DNA from 3 places in the Solibacillus sp. FSL H8-0538 genome. Region 2 is predicted to be linked to each of the others. Evidence: riboswitches for the same ligand, from Rfam matches in the RefSeq annotation. Region 2 holds a riboswitch; each other region holds the start of a gene.

Region 1 (7,095 bases), 1.9 Mb from region 2:
TAGCTCCTAGTTTGCGTGCGAGTTCTACATCATCATTTACGATAAATGGCACATTATATTCCGCACATAATGCCTGGCAAGCGCGGGCAAATGCTTCTAATTCATCGCCAACTAGTGCATGTTCACCCTTTTCCCGAAGTTGGAACATTGTAATTCCTGCCTGTAGCGCATCTTTTATCACGGCTAAAGGGGCATGTTGACAGTTCGGCGTACCCATGATGAAGTACACTGATAAGTTACTGCGCTTCAATGATTTTCACCTCACACATTTGCTGCTGTTTATAAGCAAAGTGATTCGTTGGCCCGTGACCGTGTCCGATATTGAGCGGATTGGCAATCGCTAGTTGGACAAATTTTTTGGCTTCAATTATTGCCTCACGTAGCATCATCCCTTGGCCTAAAAAAGCGGTAATGGCTGCTGAAAATGTACAGCCTGTGCCATGTGTTTGGTTTGTCTCAATACGTTTACTTTGAATGGCTAGTTGTTTACCATCCGCAAAGAAAACGGTATCAATTGCATAATCGCCACTTAAATGACCGCCCTTCATCACGACACAGCCTACACCCATTGCCAAAATTTGCTGAGCTGCTTGGGCAATATCCGCTTCCGTACGAATCGTTAAGCCGGTAATAACCTCAGCTTCTGGAATATTTGGTGTCAGCACTGTTGCTAGCGGTAATAGCTTAGTAGTCAATGCTTGCACAGAATCCTTTTGAAGTAGCGTCGCGCCGCCCTTTGCAATCATAACTGGATCGACAACTAATTGAATATCCTTACCTTCTAACGTTTCCGCCACTGTCCGAATAATATCTGCTGAAAATAGCATGCCTGTTTTCACTGCGCACACTGGCATATCACGGAATACCACGCTAATTTGCTGCTGAATAAAATCGGCAGGTACAGGGAAAATGCGCTCCACACCTAATGTATTTTGTGCCGTTAATGCTGTAATCGAAGACGTTCCAAAAACGCCAAGCTCTTGAAAGGTTTTTAAGTCCGCCTGAATGCCGGCGCCGCCACCACTATCTGAGCCGGCAATTGTCATCACAATGTTCATCCGATGTCACCTCGCGAAATTTTGTATAATGCATTTAACACTTCGACTTGGAACGAACCTAGCTTGCCTACTACAGCTGCACTAGTTGCGACTTCCTTATAGTCCTGTAACACCTGTTGTAAGTTACATAGTGCATCACCTTCTAGCGTAAGTGCCGCTGCACAAATTGCGCTAAGTAGACAGCCCGTTCCCGTTACTTGCGTCATTAGGGCATTTCCACCAGAACTATACAACGTCTTTTCACCATCCGTTAACAGATCTGTTGGACCTGTAACGATGACTAGGCATTTGTACTTGTGTGCTACCTGCTTGGCAATTTCCTCTATATCCATTTCGCCATCGCCGCTGTCAACTCCTTTAGACTGCCACGGTACTCCCGCAATTGCTGCAAGTTCCCCAGCGTTACAACGAATTAAATGAAATTGAACTTTTTCTAAAAGCTCTTGCACCGTTTCTCTTCTATAAGCAGTAGCCCCGACACCAACTGGATCCAACACAACCGGAATACCGCGACCATTTGCGGTTTGACCCGCTATAAGCATTGCTTCTCGCGTTCGTGCATTCAGCGTACCAATATTAATAAGTAGTGTATCGACTATGCTTGCCATATCTTGCATTTCAGCTACTTCATCCGCCATAATCGGCGACGCACCAATTGCGAGTAATCCATTCGCTGAGAAATTCGTCACAACATAATTTGTAATGCAGTGAACAAGTGGCTGTTGCAGACGGATTTTATACATAGTCATAATGCTTCACCTCATCTTGCCAGTTTTCAACTGTCCACGGCATTTCCCAAAATTTCCATTCGTAATAGCAGCTCTTCTCAAAATGCTGTTTAAAAATCGCTAGTTTTCCCGGTTGCTCTAATACATATTGATCCATTTTTACTTTTTGCTTTTCAATCGTCGCTTTAAAATCTTCGTTACTATACATCGCAATCCATTCCTCGTACAATTTCACACCTGGCTTGGCATCACGGTATTTCTCGCCAATTTCCTGATACAGCCACGGACATGGGAACATTGCCGCAAACGCTTCCGCTACGTCCCCATTTTGTGCTGCATTATACATATGACTCACATAATTGTACGCAGCCGGTGCTGGTACAAAATTATCAAGCTCCTCATCTGTCACATTAAGCTCACGGAAAACAGTACGGTGTAATTCAAGCTCTGCTTCATTAATACCACGTGCTTGTCCAAGGAAATACTCGATTTCTTCATTTGTCACAGCTTTTGTCGCTGCAATCGCTAACACCTTTGTATAATGCTTTAAATAATACGCATCTTGCATTATGTAAAATTTAAATTTTTCTAACGGTAATGTCCCGTCAACAATTCCTTTTACAAAAGGATGGTTGAAGCTCCCTTCCCAATAAAGATCTGTTTCTTGTCTTACTTGTTCACAAAATGACATTGATTTGTCCCCCTTTATGATTTCACCTCAACATAGTGCATCGGTGTTTGAATAAGCTGTGCCTTCGTCGTAAGCAAGGTCACACTACAAATGAGTGTTAAAATAAGTGACGGAATCGAATGAGAGGCATTGTAAATAATTGAATACAGCCAAACATTTTGATCTCCTGCATAGGCAGCAAAGAAAATAACACCTGATATAACGTGTACGCTAAACTTTAAAAATCCACTTACAAGTACGCCAATGACAACATAAAACGTGACAACTTTCTTTTTCGCCAAACGATTTGCTTTTAGAATTGGCTGACGAAAAACACCGATTACACCAACAACCGCACTAGCCAAGCAATAATCTAAACCTGCCTGTGCCCAGTGATAAATCGTACCGCCCGTCGCAATTCCGAGTACACCAATAATAAATCCCGTCGTCATCCCAGCGCCTACACCCCAGCGCAAGCTCATGATAATAATCGGTAACATCATCAAGCTAAGCCCACCGCCCTGCGGCATAAACGTAAATGTTAATAGATCAAAAATAAGCCCAATACTCGCAAAAATTGCAATTTCTGTCACCATACGTAGTTTATTATTTCGCAAAATTTCCACCTCCTTTTCGGAGACGCAAGTGCAAATTAGTAAGACACATCTCCTAAAAAATTGTGCGAGCTGATATCTTTTTTTTATGTGGTTAAGAAAGTAGAACTTTCTTAACCACATAAAAACGCTTCTTTGTACATGACAAAGAAGCGTTTTAAATCATTGCTCCCTACGTCAGTATTAACTGTTCCAGGTTCTAAGGGTCAGGTTTTAACCTTCTCAACACCACAGTGTCCCCCCGCAATTAAAATATTCAATAGAAAAATGCAGTCACGCTTCGTTACACAAGAACTAAAAGCAAATTCAAGTCGAACGTGCGAATGCCAAGACAATTAAGTAACATAAAAGGCTCTCCAATAAGTTGGAGAGCCTCATGTACAAAGAATAAGCGTATATTACGCGTATGTACTTCGCTCCCTACGTCAGTATTAACTGTCAGGTTCTAAGGGTCAGGTTTTAGCCTTCTCAACACCGAAGTGTCCCCCCGCAAATATTTTAATATCGTAACTATAGCACTGATTGAATTTTTTAGCAATTAAGACTGGCGCTTCATCAAATTTCTACTTGACGAAAATAATTCTAAAAATAAGACGAGCGATTTTGTCAAATCACCGAAAAGAAGATACGACTTATCCAAAAATAAGTGCAAAATGGATAGGATACTACTTAATGTCGCTTATTTGCGAATAAGTCGTATAGCGATTTGGTCGAATATGCGAATCATGTGTTAAAAATTCAGTCACGTAAAGCTAGACTCCGATTGATTACAACTGTTGAAGATTGGAAACATGAAAAAAAATGATGATCATAGCGAGAACAGATGTCAGTATTGTACCTTCTATTTTTAAAATAAATTAGTGTACCATTCTTTTGCTGCTTCTACTTCATTCATCGTTAATTGGTGGCCAAAGTTTTCCCATTTCACTGATACAGAAGCATTTGCATCTTCTAATAACTGTTGTAAATCTATTGATTCCTGTTGCGGGCAAATCGGGTCATTTACACCAGCAGCAATAAATACAGGCGTACCTTTTAAATCAGGTAATTCAATCCCGCGTCTTGGTACCATTGGATGATGCAGGATTGCGCCTTTTAATGCATTATTAAAATGGAATAACAGACTTGCTGCAATATTCGCACCGTTTGAGTAGCCGATTGCGACAACGTTCCCTCGGTCAAAACCATATTCTACAGCCTTTTCATCTAAGAACGTATTTAGTTCTTTCGTACGCAAAATTAAATCTTCTATATCAAATACACCTTCTGCTAAACGACGGAAGAATCGGGGCATGCCGTTTTCCAACACATTGCCGCGCACACTCAGAACAGCTGCTTCTGGGTCAACGATGTCTGCTAATGCTAGTAGACCATTTTCATCTCCACCTGTGCCATGTAATAATAGTAAAACTGGTTTTTTGGGATTTGTTCCTTGTTTATAAATATGGTGCATTACTCTAGTCTCCTTTAAATTACATTTTATTTAATCCAATGGTGCTAATTGTGCTTCAATTTCTGCACGTTTATTTTCTAAAAATGGTGGTAAATCAAGCTTCTTTCCGAGATTCTCCACTGCTGCATCTACCGTAAAGCCTGGTCCATCCGTTGCGAGTTCAAATAAAATACCATTTTTCTCTCTAAAATATAAACTCTCAAAATAGTAACGGTCTGTTAGTTTTGACATCGTGAAGCCAAAGTCATGAATCCGTTTTTCCCAGGCGCGTAGTTCAGCACCATCTTTTACACGAATAGCAAGATGATGTATGCTTCCTTTACCAGGTTTTTCATTCGGTCCATCCTTCTCAATAACTAAAATTTCACCAAAACCTAAACCTTTCATGGATTGGTAAAGTGCCATGTTTTCTGAACGGCTTGCTAGTTCGTAACCAAATAAGTTTTCTAACGTATTTGCTAAACTCTCTAGAGATCGTACTGTCATTTCAACCGTACCCATTCCTAAAATTCGGTGCTCAGTTGGCACAGTCGAATGTTCCCACGCTGCCCAGTAATCAGGAACTTGCTCGCCGTTTTGATTCAGTAGGACCATTTGTAGTCCCTCTCTATCTTCGAAATGCAGTGCATCGCGACCAGCGTACTTTGTTATTTCCCCATGCTCCACATTTAAAAGCTTAAAACGGTCTTTCCAAAAAGCTAAGCTCGCCAGTGAAGGGACGAACAAACCGATACGTGTAATGGCATTCGTTCCACGATATGTTTTTCCGACCATTGGTATTTCAAAAAATGATAGCTCTGTTCCCGGACTGCCTGTTAAATCTCCGTAAAATAAATGATACATACTCGGAGCATCTTGATTCACCGTTTTTTTCACACGACGTAATCCTAAGATGTCTTTGTAGAATTGATTGTTTTGCTGTGCGTTTTTCGTGATCATTGAAATATGATGATGTCCTGTAATTTGATTCATCAAAATCACCTCTTTCATATAAATATCCTAAAAAATAGTTCGATTTACATTATCTTTAATTCGAGATATATACTTAAAAAAATTTAAACTCTCACCTTATTTATTCCAAATTAATTTATCCTTAATTCGAGATAATAATAGCATGGGGGGGTGTTTACTGTCAATTAACAATGCTTCTCAAAAGTGCCTCTAAATTGTAAAATCCTATTAAATTATTTGGCTATACACCAAAATCTGTACTTGACAGCACATTCCACTCCAGGCTCACGCTTTTCCCGCAGGAGTTGCCGCCTTCCGTTCCATGTGCTTATAAAGTAGTACACTTTCTTTTAAAGAAAAGCACATGTTTTGGTAAAGACCCAATTATTTGTATCGACATTTTTAAAACTTATCTTTTCCGTTATAATTTCCCCTTTTCAAACTGTATGAGCCTCCATTTATCAGCAACCTTCTTCTTATTTAATAATACCCCAGTCCGATTTCTCATAAAAATAAACAACCACTCCGAACATTTGTCGAAGTGGTTGTTTTGGCTATTACATATCCCAAAGAAGGATAAGTAATGTACCAACTATTGTAATGACTACTAAGCCAACGCCGTAACCAATTTTTGTGAAAATCATCCAAGAGTCTTCTGATTCTCTAGCGTGCATGAACACGATAAATTGAAGACCCGCTTGTAAGAATGCTGTAACAAGTAATACAATTATGCCAGTTGAAACTGACATATCTGTGAAATAAACAAGTAATGCTACAGCTGTTAAAACTAATGATGCTACAAAGCCCATTACTTGACCGATAGGAAAGAATTTTGCCATATTACATCATTCCTTTCAAGTAGATGAAACTGAAGATGAAGATCCATACAACATCTAGGAAGTGCCAGTAAAGCGAGAAGATAAACGCTTTATTTGCTGTCACATGGTTTAGACCACGCTTAGAAATCTGGATGATGATTGCTAATCCCCAGAAGAAACCTAAAGTAACGTGAAGGCCGTGTGTACCTAGAGTTGTTAAAAGAATTGAAGTGAAGGCACTAACTGATAAACCTGCACCAATGTGTACATAGTGTTGGAATTCATAAATTTCTACACCCAAGAAGGCTAAACCTAAAACAAGTGTAATCCCCATGAATGTAAGTGTTGCTTTTTTACTTCCCAAACGCATAGCATGGATTGCTAAACCAATTGTAAAACTACTCGCTAATAGTAAGAATGTTTCTGCTAAAACCGGTGTGATTTCAAAAATCTCTGCACCAATTGGGCCTGAACCCGTACGATCAACTAAAGTAAAGTACGATGCAAATAATGTACCGAAAAGCATGATCTCGGCACCAAGGAAAATCCAGAAGCCTAAGATTTTTAGACGGTTTTCCTCTGTACTATACTCCAGCGGGCGAGAATGGTCGATGTGAGCCATTATTTTGCACCTCGCTTTTCATATTGTTTTTCAATTGCTTCTACTTCTTCAGCTGGAATGTAATAGCCTTCATCTTTTTCAAATGAACGATATACCATACATCCTAAAATAACAATGAAACCAATGATTGCAACAATCCACATACTAAAGATCATCGCAAAACCTAGTAAGAAGAATGCAC
Region 2 (7,095 bases):
CGTATTGAATGTGTACTCGAACAGGCACTAGAGTTAGGCGGGGACACGGAGCCGGGCTGTGACTTCATTATTGGGAAGGTTGTGCAGTTCCATATTGACGAAGCAATTTGTGAAGAGGGGCGTATTGATCCGCACGAGCTAGGGGCGGTAAGCCGTTTAGCTGGCAATGATTACGCAGAAATAGGCAAGGTATTTACAATGGAACGACCGCAGTAAAAGGAGCAGCTCGTTCAGGGATTTTTTCTGAATGAGCTGTTTTTTAATTTAAGAATAAGAAGCCTGAATTATTCACCGATTTATCTAGATAAGCTACTAAAGCCGAGTTCCTCATCTTTTTCACCAAATGTTTATGCATAAAATAAAATGAAAAAAGAATCCTAACAACGAAAACTTTCCAGAGACGACTCCGTTTATTTGTAGAGATAGTGGTTTTGCGTTACCTGCTTTGTATGACATTTGTAAAAAGGAAACGGTTTATTACGTCATTTGTTTAAAATCAAATGCCGTTTTACCACGACTTGCAGAGGAGTATCAGCCTTTCACTGCGCCTTCTGATAGCAAAAAGAACGAATACTATTTTGAGGAAACGATCTATCAAACAAAAATATGGTCTAAACCAAGAAAAGTAATGATCCAATCCCTTCGTCCGGCGCGTTACCTGCTCTTTACCCATACGTTTTTTGTGACTAATTTAGTAGAGGCTTGCACTCCGGAGGCAATTATTCGTACGTACTAAAAAAAGAGGTACAATGGAGAACTATATCAAAGAAGCAAAAAATGGTTTTGGGTTAGATAAAATTACTAGCCATTCTTTCCAAGTAAACAGGGCTAAGGCAATGCTGAGTCTCCTTGCTTATAATTTCACTAATTGGTTATGTACCATGTATTTTCCAAAATGACAAAAGCAGATGTAAATTCAGACCATTCGTACACGCCTTGTGAAAGTCGCTAGTAAATTAGTGAAGTCAGGACGATCTCTTTACTTCAAGTTATCTTCCTGTCTCTAAAGGTGATGTAAACTGTGTGGTTTTGCTTTTTTACAGTGGTCGTCTAAAGAAGGTGAAAGAAGTGAAGGCCTCTGACGGATGTAACCGATTTACGCTAAGGCATAGTCAGTCAATAGTTCAGTGCGCTCAAAAGCTTCGTTATGTTTTAAATTTTCTTTTAATTGATCCGATATTTATGCTGATTGAGATAAATCTATTATTGTGGTACATATACCTATACCGTATGATTAATTTAAAAGAAAAGTGGGGGTGTTTGTAATGAAAAAATCCAAAAGTATTGCTTTTAAACTATCTTCTTTAATCATAGGATTGTTTTTAGTGTTATTTATTACCTATACTTTTTTCACGAGTTTCATTCTTTATAATCAGAGTGTAGATGATTCGGAAAACGCAACACTTCTAAATGCTCAATTTTCTGCTGCGAAGATGAGCAAACGTTTTAAGGAAGCAAATGACACATTACAGACAACTAAGCATATAATTGAAACGATGCAAAACGATAGGAAACTCTCTGCTGAAGAAGTTTTGCATATACTTGAAACTAATTTAGCGAAGAATGATGATTTGCTTGCTGTAGCAGCTGTTTTAGAAAAGGATACTGCAACAGTTGAGCCAACTATTGATGCAAATTTAATAGATGCGAATAATCGCTTTGTACCTTATTTAGTAAAAGAGAATAATCAAATATTAACAACTCCTTTAGAAGAAGGATTTGAAGAATCGGAAAGTGCGGAATGGTACTCAGTGCCAAAGAATGAGGAGCGATCGGTACTAACGGAGCCTTATGATTATGAGGTAAATGGTAAAATGATTTCCATGACAACAATCTCAGTACCGCTAGTAAATTCTTCAGGAACATTCTTTGGGGTGTTAACGGCTGATTTATCCATCGATTTTTTAAAGGGTTTGGTTGATTCCATTAAACCGGATGGCGGATATGCAGGAATAATAACTGACAAAGGCATATTAACAGCTAATAGCATTAACGAGAAGTTAGATGGAACAAATATGCAGGATGCCATTGATTGGACAGGCGTTAAAAATGCAATGGAAAATGGAAAGCCAGATAGTATTTATGTGGATTCTAAGCAACTAGGAGAAAACTCATTTAATGCTTTTGCCCCTATGATTCTAGACGGAATTGACGATACTTGGTCGGTTCAATTAGTACTACCAAAATCCAAAATTCTAGAAACCTATAATCAGGTTCTTGTATTCACGGTGGTAGCAGCCATTGTCATGGTCCTTTTAATGGCGACTGTCAGTGCAAGGTTTATATTTAAACAATTAAAGCCATTGAAGCTTTTGGGAGAATCAATTGAAACAGCAGCAGAGGGAGATCTAACTAAAAAAATAGATAAAAAATATATTAAATCAGATGAAATTGGCGCAGTTGCATTAGCTTATAATAATATGCTAGACAAAACGAATCATGCCATACAGACTGTGTTGAATTCTGCGACAATGCTCAATCAATCATCCAATCACATTCATGCAGCTTTTAACGAAATCGTAGCTTCTAGCCAAGAAGTTTCCGTAGCAATCAATGAAATTGCACAAGGTGCTTCGAAGCAATCCGAAGATACGGAAGTAACAAATTATCGCATGATCGATTTATCTGATCAAATCGATGCCATTACAATGCTATCGAATCAAATGGACGAATTGTCAAACAAAACAAGAGCCACTACAGACAAAGGGATGAAAGAAGTCGAAAGTTTGCGGGAACGTAATGCAGAAACGAATGAAATGAATGGAAGAATACAACAGCAAATTGAATCACTAGCCTCCAACATTGCAAACATCCATCAAGTTATTGCATCCATTCAAGGTATTACGGAGCAAACAAATCTGCTTGCACTAAATGCAAGTATTGAAGCTGCTCGCGCTGGAGAGCATGGTAAAGGCTTTGCCGTGGTAGCAGAGGAAGTTAGAAAACTGGCGGAACAGTCAAGAAAAGAAACCGAAGTCATTAAGACAACCGTGGAAAGTATTTTAGAGGACTCCAAACAAACAGTCTCAGTAATTTCCTCCAATGTCGGCTTAATGCAAGCTCAAAATGAATCAGTTCAAAGTACGGAATCGGCATTTAAAGATAATAGTGAGCTTTCTAGTTCTATTGCAACGGCAATTAATGAACTACTCTCTGAACTCTCTAATATGTTGAATCATAAAAATCAAGCAATGATGGCTATCCAAAGTATCTCAGCTATTTCAGAAGAAACAGCTGCTTCAGCGGAAGAGGTAAGTGCGTCAGCCGTTGATCAACAAGCAGAGCTAGAGAAAGTAGCAGATTCCATCAATAATATGAATCAAATTGCACATGAGTTACAAGCGGTTGTCAATCGATTCAAACTCACTTAATCAATTAGGTACTCATGTAGAAGCAAAAAGCAAGGCTGCCACCTAAAGTCAGGGACACTTGACTTTGGGTGGCAGTCTTTTTCGTTCATTTTAATTAGGAACAGAGAGGATAAGCGCTGCACTGGTAGGACGCCGCCCCGCTCAGGTAAGTGGCCGCAGCGCTCCGGTAGTACATCACTATGCTCTGCCGAACCCTCCCACATTCATTAGGATTGACCAACCCACTGGACAGTTCTACTATAAAAGCAGAACGAAAGGGGGACAACCACATGATGTATCTCGGCATGATTTTCTTTCAAATTGTTGCCCCGATTTTAGTGTTGCTGCTGGGCGCTGTTTTGCAGAAGAAGTTTCGCTTTAATTTGAAGGCCTTGTCGTAGCTGATTACGTATTGCTTTATGCCAGCTGCTGTTTTTGTGAATTTATATGAAACGAGTGTGGAGCTGTCGGTGCTTGGGCAGGTGTCGGTGTTTATCACATTATTTATCGGCAGTCAGATGGTGCTTAGTCACTTTTTAGCAAAGGGGCTCGGTCTTGCCAAAACGGAATCGGCGGTGTTTAAAAATAGTGTAGTGCTCATTAACTCGGGCAACTACGGTATTCCGGTGGCGCAAATGATTTTCGTGACGCAGCCGATAGGGGTAGCAATTCAGTTGATCCTTGTGATTTTTCAAAATATGACGACGTATACATATGGGCTATATAATTTGATTTCCTCGACGAAATCAGGGCTTGCCATTGTGAAGGATTTCTTAAAAATGCCGATTATTCATGCACTAATTATTGGTGTCGGCATGAAATTCTTAGATATTGGCATTCCGCAGTTTATTCGTATTCCGATTGATCATGTGGCAGATGGCTTCATCGCTGTGGCACTGATTACACTTGGGGCACAGCTTTCTCAGCTAGAAATCAAGTCGATGTTCAATAAGACAGTCTTTGTGAGTTGCTTTACGCAACTCATTATTGGGCCAACTGTGGCGTTACTCATTATTTTCGTACTTGGCTTAGATGGTGTGGTGGCGCAATCGCTCTTTATCGCCAGTGCTTTTCCAACCATACTCAATAGCTCGAGTCTTGCGTTAGAATATGACGTGGAATCAGCAACCGCTGCGCAAACGGTGTTACTCTCAACTATTGTTAGCTGTATAACAGTGACGGTTGTCATTTATATAGCAGAAATACTTTTTGCGTAAAAATGAAAATGAATCTTCCATCTATTAGTAATATCTGCTAAACTAACATCAAACTAAATAGCCTTAACTAGGGGAGTCTGATGAGTCAGGCTGAGAGAGAAACGCATAGAGGTTTCTTGACCCTTTGGACCTGATCTGGCTCATACCAGCGTGGGAAAGTTAACGATTATCGCCATACGTGAAATGTGCGATAAATGAAACCCTTACAACACAGCCGGATCCAATATTTCTTGGATTCGGCTTTTCTTATTTAGCAATAGTATCTGTTGGGGTGAGCTGGATTCGGTCCTATTTCAAAAATCTTTTACTAGGGGAGAATTCGTTTATGACAACAGTTAGCGAAAAAAACATTTCCATCATGTCCAACTTTGAGGGAAGTAAAAAAGTGTACTTGGAAGGATCACGACCAGATATTTTAGTGCCGATGCGTGAAATTACACTCAGTCCAACAACAGGTAGCTTTGGTGAAGAGGACAATGCACCAGTGCGTGTTTATGATACGAGTGGTCCGTATACAGATCCTACCTATAATATTGACATTACAAAGGGTTTGCCTGCTTTACGCAGTGCGTGGATAATAGAACGTGGCGATGTCGAGGAATACGAGGGTCGTACGATTAAGCCAGAGGATAATGGCTACCGCAATGCTGATGATCCACGTATGAAAGAAAATGTTTTTCCTGAACTTTCCCGAAAGCCTCTACGTGCAAAAAAGGGCCGTAATGTGACACAGCTACACTACGCAAGAAAGGGCATTATTACACCCGAAATGGAGTTTGTAGCAATTCGTGAAAATATGGACCCTGAATTTGTCCGTGCTGAAATTGCCGCAGGTCGTGCGATTATGCCGTCGAATATTAACCATCCAGAGGCAGAACCAATGATTATTGGGCGTAACTTCCACGTGAAAATCAACGCGAATATTGGTAATTCAGCCGTATCCTCTTCCATTGCAGAGGAAGTGGAAAAAATGACATGGGCAACGCGCTGGGGTGCGGACAATATTATGGATTTATCTACGGGTAAGCATATTCATACAACGCGAGAATGGATCATTCGCAATGCGGCTGTGCCAGTAGGAACGGTACCAATTTATCAAGCGCTTGAAAAAGTGAATGGCATCGCGGAGGATTTAACGTGGGAGGTCTATCGTGATACGTTAATCGAGCAAGCAGAGCAAGGGGTCGATTACTTTACGATTCATGCAGGCGTATTGCTGCGTTATGTGCCACTGACAGCCAATCGTGTGACGGGCATCGTGTCTCGTGGCGGTTCTATACTGGCGCAGTGGTGCTTATATCATCATGAGGAAAACTTCCTATACACGCATTTTGAAGAAATCTGTGAAATTATGAAAACGTATGATGTGGCCTTTTCATTAGGGGATGGCTTACGTCCTGGCTCAATTGCAGATGCCAATGACGAGGCACAGTTTGCAGAGCTTGAAACACTGGGAGAGCTAACGCAAATTGCATGGCAGCATGATGTACAGGTTATGGTGGAAGGGCCAGGTCACGTGCCGATGCATCTTATTAAGGAAAATATGGACAAGCAATTGGAAGTATGTAAGGAAGCTCCGTTTTATACATTGGGGCCATTAACAACAGATATTGCGCCAGGTTATGACCATATTACATCAGCTATTGGTGCAGCCATGATTGGTTGGTTCGGTACGGCCATGCTGTGCTATGTAACACCGAAAGAACATCTAGGTTTACCAAATCGTGAAGATGTGCGTGTTGGGGTGATTACGTATAAAATTGCAGCACATGCGGCAGATTTGGCAAAAGGTCATCCAGGAGCCCAAGTGCGTGATGATGCATTATCAAAGGCACGCTTTGAATTCCGTTGGCGCGATCAATTCAACTTATCGCTAGACCCAGAGCGAGCAGTGGAATATCACGATGAAACATTGCCTGCAGAGGGTGCAAAAACAGCACATTTCTGTTCAATGTGTGGGCCAAAGTTTTGCAGTATGAAAATTTCGCAGGATATTCGTAATTTTGCAAAGGACAAGGATTTAAATACGACAGAGGCTATTCATCAAGGGATGCAGGAAAAAGCAGCGGAATTTAAAAAAGCAGGTAGTCAACTGTATCAGTAAGAGAGAATTGTTCAATTCGTCAATAGTTTTCTGCAGTACCCTATAATGTGAAAAGCAGTCCTCTGTAAACGTCTAGTTACAGGGAACTGCTTTCTTTGTTATTAAACTTTAAATTTATTAATTTCCTGTTGGACATGTACGGCGCCTTCACTTAATGATTTCGCAACGGCACTAATTTCATGGATTGTGGCTGTTTGTTCTTCAACAGCAGCTGCAATCATTTCAGATTGTTCGGCCGCATTACTTGCCACAGAGGACATTTCATTGACGGATGCAGCAACCTCTTCAGTACTCGCAGAAACTTGTTGTGTAGAAGCCGAAACATCTTCGATTTGAGACGTCATGTCTTCAATTGCACCCTGTTTGAGAAAATCTTTAACGATATTAATCAAGATAAAATCTAATTAATTTTCTTATGTAACTA
Region 3 (7,095 bases), 2.9 Mb from region 2:
ATTTGAACTCTTTTATCAGGAAATGACGGGGAAAGATGCGGATGAAGCAACAAAGGAACTGTATAACGAAGTGTTACAGCAATTATTAGACGGTGAACGTGAAGCACAGGAGGTCATGTTATGAAACCACTTAAATTAACAATGACAGCGTTTGGTCCTTATAAAGATACTGAAGTAATCGATTTTACACAGCTCCATGAACACGGTATTTTTGTCGTTTCTGGTTCAACTGGAGCTGGGAAAACGACGATTTTTGATGCTATTACGTATGCACTATATGATACAGGTAGCGGTGAAGATCGTGAAAAAGCCAACTTTTTACGCAGTGATTTTGCAGATGAAAAAGTGGACACAGAAGTCGAATTGATTTTCGAGGTTCGAGGTAGAACGTATCGAATTTGGCGTAAATTTGGTCCTAATGGAGCAGGCTCAAAACGTGAATTTTATGATATTACTGGTGGCATGAATGAGCCAGTCGTTGAAAAATTCCAAGTGCGACCAGTACAAGCAAAAGTGGAAGAACTAATCGGCTTAACACAATCGCAGTTTAATCAAATCGTAATGTTACCGCAAGGGGAATTTCAGAAGCTATTAACATCTGAATCAAAGCATAAGGAAGAAATTTTCAGGAAAATATTTAAGACGGAGCGCTTCACTAAAATGGTTGACTTGCTAAAAGACAAAAGAACGCATGCACAAAGTCAATTTGCACAAGCCGAAATGAAACAAAATCAATATATTTTAGATGTTAAAAGTAAGCTTCCGAATCGCGAGTCACAATTATTTAGTGTAATTGATGCAGCAACAGTAAATATGTATCAATTGGAAAACGCATTAGACGAGGAAGCAACTTATTATAATGAACAAGCTATAGAGTCTCGACAGCAATATGAAGCGGTAAATGAACAGCTCAAAGAAGCGAATAAACGTTTTGGCGAACAGAAAATGTTAAACGAGCGTATTGAGAAGTTTCAACAGCGTCAAGTTCAATTGAATCAATTACAGCTCCAAGCAACGCATTTTGAACAGCAACAGCAGCGTTATGAACTGGCAAATAGGGCGAGCAATATTGAGCCATTGGAATTTGAATATAAAAAAGTATATGAACAAGAGCAACGCCAAATCGAAGTAGTGTTAACAGCACAAAAGAACGTTCAGCAATCAGGTGAAGCATTTGTACAAGCTCAAACTGTTTTTGATGCAGAAAAAGAAAAGGATACTGAACGTGAACAATTAGTAAAAACAATTTCTAAGCTTGAGCAACTCGTACCGATTTACAATGACGCGGCAACTATGCAGGCTAACATTCAACAATTAGAGCTTAATGTTGAAAAAGCGAAAGGATTATTTAATAATTTAACGCTGGAAATGCAGAAGAAAAAGGAAGAACAAGCTACACAACGGTCAAACATTGATGAATTAGAGTCTAAAGTAGCTGCATATGAAAACGTATTTCTACAACATCAGCAGCTACAACGCAATATTGAGCTTGTAGAGGAAACGCTTGAGCTACAAAATAATGTTCGAATTTATACAGCGGCAGCGAATGAGCAGCAGGAAAACGCATTAAAAGCACAGGCAGAATTTACACAATTAGAAAGTCAAATGCGTAGTAATCAAGCGGCTTTTTTAGCGGCTAATTTACAGCATGGTCATGCATGTCCTGTATGCGGTAGCACCGAGCATCCGTCACTGCATACACAATCAGCGAGTAGCGTAGATGAAAAAACTGTAGCCCAATTACGTGCAGTAGCGGATGAAGAAATGAAACACTATTATGCCGCTAAATCAAAGCTAGATGCTGAAACTGCGAACTTTGAAAAGAAACACCTGCAGCTTGAATCGAACGCATTAACTATGACGGAACTACCAGCATATAAAGCAACGTTAGCCCAACAGCAGCAACAGTTAACTATTTTAAAGCAACAGCAGCAGCAACTAATCGCTAATAAGGCGAGTTTAAAACAAGTAATAGAGGAAATTGAAAAGCTGCAGGTGCGTATAGAAAATGGGCGTACATTCCTAAGCAAAAACGAAACAGAACTAGCGCAGGAACAAGGGAAGCTAGCGCAAAGTAAACAAGCCATGCTCCCACAATATCAAACCGTAGAAGATGTTAATTACGCATTGCAATCTGAAAAAACTCGATTAACTTTATTACAAAAAGCATTTGAAACGGCAACAATACAGCTACAGCAAGCTGAAGTAAACCAAGAAAAATGTAAAGTGAGCTTAATGAATGTAGGGACCCGTCTGAAAGAATTGCAAAATGAAATAGTTGAGACGAAGGAACGCTTTAATAAAGCTCTCCAAACAGAAGGCTTTATAACACCAGAGGCATATAGTCAGGCAAAGCTACGTGTAGAAGAGCGCCAAGCAATTGTGAAAGCGTTGGAAGAGTATAAACAACAATTGCACACATTAACAGTGCAGATTAATGAGGATATGCCACAATTAGAAGGTAAAGAGCTTGTGGATTTAAACGAACTTGAACAACAGCTACAACAAGTAAATAGACAAGTAGAAGATGTACTGTCTGCATTAAAAAACAATGAAAACTATGAAAAGCAATGCCGCTCTACTTTAACAAGTTTATTACAGGTAGCGCAGGAAATTGAAGAATCCAAAGCAAAGCTCTCAAAGGTTGAGCATGTTTATGATTTAGTACGTGGTCAAAATGAACATAAAATTTCATTTGAACGCTTTGCTCAAATTGGCTATTTGGAAAAAGTAACGCAAGCAGCGAATGAGCGTTTACGTATATTATCAGACGGACAATATTATTTACAATGTACAGGGCGAAAAGAAGGGAATGCACAAAGTGGTTTAAGTATTGATGTGTTTGACAGCAATACAGGTCAAACACGCGATGTCAAAACACTATCAGGCGGAGAAAAATTTAATGCTTCACTTTCATTAGCCCTCGGAATGGCGGATGTTATTCAAGGGGTGCAAGGGAGCGTGCATATTGACACAATGTTTATTGATGAAGGCTTCGGTACATTAGATGAAGAATCATTGCGTAAAGCAATAGATATTTTAATTGATCTTCAGCAAACAGGTCGATTAATTGGAGTTATTTCGCACGTTGCAGAACTAAAAGCCGCAATGCCAGCAATCCTTCATGTTGAAAAGCTGAAAGAAGGCTACAGCCGTACTTCCATTGTGATTAAATAAAAAAGAGGTAGCTTGTTCGCACGTTGCGAAGGGCTACCTCTTTCTAATTATTTTTTGCGAGTTGTTGTAGTAGAGTTAGACAGGGCTGATTTATTAATGACAATTTTTTTAATGATTGGATAAACAATCGGGGCAACTTTTACGGCCGTTTTAAAAATTTTTCCAATATTCATAGTGCTTGCACTCCTTTAGATAATGGTTTAATTAGTTTAATATACCCTAATTTTTAGTGTCTATGAACATTAGCGCAATACTTTAACACCTTGGATGACATTCCAAATAACAATGAAGAATGAGGCTAATGCATATAAGCCCATCAGTAGGAACATAGACGTAAAAACTGTGTCACCCCAATTTGGTTCATTGCCACTAAGGATGACTGTAAATAAGAAAAAGGCAGCAATAATTATACCAATAACAAATGGGATTACATGTGATAATAACGCACGTTTTGCATGATAACGAACCTCTTCATCCTGAGAAATTAGAAAGACGATAATCGGTAATAAAAATGGCGCAAAAAAGATGCTAAAATAATTAAGTGCGCTCAAGCCTTTCGTATTGTCCATAAAAATCAGCTCCTTTGTAAATTATACGAATAGGGCAAACAAAAAGATTCGTAATGAAAACAAAAAAATCTGTTGTTGAATTATAGTGCTGCGTTCAGTACAATGAGTATGTTCTAGCAATTTAAGATGTATGCCCACAAGGGGGGCCGATTTGTCGGCTGAGATTGTACACGTATGTACTGACCCTTCGAACCTGTAAGTTAACACTTGCGCAGGGATGTGGATAGAAACCGACTTCTAACCGACGTCAGGCTCTGTCCTGATGTCGGTTTTTTTTATTGTCTAGCCATTCGAGTCACACCATCTAGGTTGAGGCTGACACGATGTCAGTACTATCGATAATGTCGTATGGACGCTGAGTTATTGCTCATACATGCGCGAATGTGCTTTTCTAATTGTCGTCAGGCTTTGCAGTTTCTATTCCTTCTCAAATCCTACATCGGAAAAAAGAGAGGAGATTTGTTATGAACAACAAACGTTTATTAATGCTCGTAGAAATCGCGATTTTCGCAGCAATCGGCATTATTTTAGACCAATTAACATTTACGCTTTGGGCACAGGGCGGATCCATTAGCTTAGTCATGGTGCCAATTATATTAATGTCCATTCGCTGGGGACTATCAGCAGGACTCGCAACGGGCTTACTCATTGGCGTACTTCAAATGATGTTCGGTGCGTACATTTTACACTGGGCGCAGGCACTACTAGATTACGGCATTGCTTTTACTGTCGTTGGTTTAGCTGGAATTGTACGCCAACCATTATTAACGGCTGCAGCAAGGGCAGATAAAACAAAAATTGCTGTTTTTATCGTGATCGGAACGGTTTTAGGTGGTTTTTTACGTTACGTTGCGCATACATTAGCAGGCGTTATCTTTTTTGCGGAATATGCAGGAGACCAAAATGTATGGGCGTATTCGATAATTTATAATGGAACGTATATGCTTCCGGCGACAATATTAACAGCTATTGTTGCAGTATTATTATTTACTTCTGCACCAAAGCTTCTACAAGCAAAATGATAAAAAGTGTAGTTCGTTTTTTATAGCGAACTACACTTTACTTGGTAGATAAGAAAGTATAACTTTCATATCTACATAAGAAAGGACAGCATCTCGCCCTATTTTGGGCGAGATGTGTTTTTCTAATTTTTGCCGCTTGTGAGGTAGCCATAGATAAGCTAAGAACATACATTGTAATTAAGCATTTATTGAATTGATATGTAAGGTTATTCCCGTATAATGTATGATAAAAAGAGCTTCAACGATGTTTGACTTAACGAGATTTTGCGTTACTACAACAGATTTTAATTATGTTATAGTAAAGGGTAGACATTGTTACAGGAAGGACGTTTAACATGATTGTAAAAACTCAAGAAGAAATAGAAGCATTTAAAAAAATCGGCCGTATTTGTGCGGAAATTCGTGAAGCGATGAAGGCTGCGACAAAACCGGGCGTAACAACACTGGAATTAGATGAAATTGCAGGCCGTATGTTTGCGGAGGCTGGTGCGATTTCAGGTCCTAAAGGCGAATATGATTTTCCGGGCTACACTTGTATTAGTGTAAACCACGAAGTAGCGCATGGTATTCCGGGTTCTAAAGTTATCAAAGAAGGCGATATTGTTAATATTGATGTATCAGGCTCTTTAGATGGCTACTTTGCAGATACAGGGATTTCATTCGTTATTGGTGAAGGCTATGAGGATAAAGAAAAGCTTTGTGCGGTAGCAAAATCAGCATTAGATCGTGCGATAACGAAAATAAAAGCCGGTTCAAAATTAAACCAAATTGGTAAAGCAGTTGAACGTGAAGCACGTGATCACGGCTTAACAGTCATTATGAACTTAACTGGTCATGGTCTGGGTCGCTCACTTCATGAATCACCTGATCACATCTTAAACTATTATGATGCTTGGGATACGACGATTATGAAGGAAGGTATGGTGTTAGCAGTAGAGCCATTCATTTCAGCAAAAGCAGAGCATATCGTTGAATCAGGTGATGGCTGGACATTCGTTACACCAGATCAATCATTAGTTGCACAAATTGAACATTCAATTATTGTAACAAAGGATAAACCGATAATTTTAACTTTATTGGATGAAAAAGTATAACTTTCCCATCCACATAAGTAAGGACATCAACTCGCCCTATTTTGAGCGAGTTGTGTCTTTCTAATCAGAAGACTAAAAAAATCGTAGACGCCATTTAGGCGCTACGATTTTTTTAGTGTTTAAGAATGTTTTGCTTTATTTCAGGGCGAGATGTGTCTTTTTCATAAAAATAATGCCGACAATCATCACTCCGCATAAAAAGAACGCGGCAGTTGAAACGAGTAGCTCTTCAAAACCATAAGCAATAATAATGCCAATATAACTCCAAATAAAGACAAGTGGACTAATAATATCGAAATGATGATAGCGTAAATGAAGTGCAAATGCGGTACCAATTGTCATAATAATTACTGCCCATAAGGCGTTGCTGAAGCCGAAGTCTGGCCATTCGAAAAAGACATGAATATAACGAATAAAGACTAAAAATAACATTAAGGACCAGCTTAAAAGTGCAGCAATTGGCATACGTAAGTGAATACCTTCTCTGTTAAGAGGATACGTCATATAAAGTCCGAACATAGAGAGGAGTTGTAGTGCCAAGAATGTAATCGAGGCGATATAGAGCTCACTATGCCATGTAAATAAAGTGGCAACTTGTAAAACACTAATACAAACAAATAAAGCCGTTTGCAGTGTAGATACACGTAAAGGCGTATGTCGGTTTTTATAGTAGTTTATCATCCAAACGAATAAACTAACGAATATTACGATCCATAGCATATACACATAACTAGCAGGTAAGAATAAAATCGGTAAACGATTTAAAATTTCAATCGTTGCTTGTCCGTTTAATTCAAACCAATATGCGCAAGTCGTAAATGTTGCTATTACAATAAGAGACGTAAAAAGCAAAACGATGCGATCCATAACGTCCTCTCCTTTCAATAAAATTATATACATTCCTATAGTTTTCAACAACAAATACCATTTACACCTATTTTACAGTAAAATGGAAGTATCTTAACAAGGAGGAATGATATACATGAAAAAAATCAAAGATCTCGACTTATCGCTTGAACTAGACAAAAAAATGTATAAGAAAAAATTAAAAGTTCTTCAGTATGAAATGTTAAACGCTCAGCAGTTTTTATTCAATAATAAAATTGGTTTAATTATATTATTTGAAGGTATGGATGCAGCTGGTAAGGGTGGCGCGATTAAACGCCTAACAGAACGCATTGACCCGCGTGGACTCATTGTACATCCAATTTCAGCACCACAAGCACATGAATT

The links. Region 2 has a riboswitch for thiamine pyrophosphate ahead of thiC (phosphomethylpyrimidine synthase ThiC). Riboswitches for the same ligand answer to the same signal wherever they lie in the genome.
Region 1: another riboswitch for thiamine pyrophosphate. It lies ahead of thiT (energy-coupled thiamine transporter ThiT); the one in region 2 lies ahead of thiC (phosphomethylpyrimidine synthase ThiC).
Region 3: another riboswitch for thiamine pyrophosphate. It lies ahead of thiT (energy-coupled thiamine transporter ThiT); the one in region 2 lies ahead of thiC (phosphomethylpyrimidine synthase ThiC).

The regions. Positions count from the first base shown of each region.
Region 1 is NZ_JBBOPI010000001.1:2,156,001-2,163,095, forward strand. It holds gene thiE (thiamine phosphate synthase) at 1-250, opposite strand, end outside; gene thiD (bifunctional hydroxymethylpyrimidine kinase/phosphomethylpyrimidine kinase) at 237-1,058, opposite strand; gene thiM (hydroxyethylthiazole kinase) at 1,055-1,807, opposite strand; gene tenA (thiaminase II) at 1,794-2,477, opposite strand; gene thiT (energy-coupled thiamine transporter ThiT) at 2,492-3,073, opposite strand; TPP riboswitch at 3,223-3,323, opposite strand; TPP riboswitch at 3,471-3,569, opposite strand; gene MHH87_RS10195 (alpha/beta hydrolase) at 3,918-4,523, opposite strand; gene MHH87_RS10200 (ring-cleaving dioxygenase) at 4,554-5,495, opposite strand; gene MHH87_RS10205 (cytochrome C oxidase subunit IV family protein) at 6,032-6,313, opposite strand; gene qoxC (cytochrome aa3 quinol oxidase subunit III) at 6,315-6,914, opposite strand; gene qoxB (cytochrome aa3 quinol oxidase subunit I) at 6,914-7,095, opposite strand, start outside.
Region 2 is NZ_JBBOPI010000001.1:286,028-293,122, forward strand. It holds gene MHH87_RS01310 (flavin reductase family protein) at 1-216, shown strand, start outside; partial or broken gene MHH87_RS01315 (transposase) at 383-998, shown strand; gene MHH87_RS01320 (methyl-accepting chemotaxis protein) at 1,266-3,371, shown strand; partial or broken gene MHH87_RS01325 (AEC family transporter) at 3,641-4,567, shown strand; TPP riboswitch at 4,627-4,741, shown strand; gene thiC (phosphomethylpyrimidine synthase ThiC) at 4,893-6,671, shown strand; gene MHH87_RS01335 (hypothetical protein) at 6,773-7,015, opposite strand.
Region 3 is NZ_JBBOPI010000001.1:3,226,938-3,234,032, reverse strand. It holds gene MHH87_RS15590 (exonuclease SbcCD subunit D) at 1-124, shown strand, start outside; gene MHH87_RS15585 (SMC family ATPase) at 121-3,177, shown strand; gene MHH87_RS15580 (hypothetical protein) at 3,225-3,350, opposite strand; gene MHH87_RS15575 (DUF4870 domain-containing protein) at 3,420-3,746, opposite strand; TPP riboswitch at 3,876-3,981, shown strand; gene thiT (energy-coupled thiamine transporter ThiT) at 4,211-4,768, shown strand; gene map (type I methionyl aminopeptidase) at 5,104-5,862, shown strand; gene MHH87_RS15560 (hypothetical protein) at 5,998-6,729, opposite strand; gene MHH87_RS15555 (polyphosphate kinase 2 family protein) at 6,845-7,095, shown strand, end outside.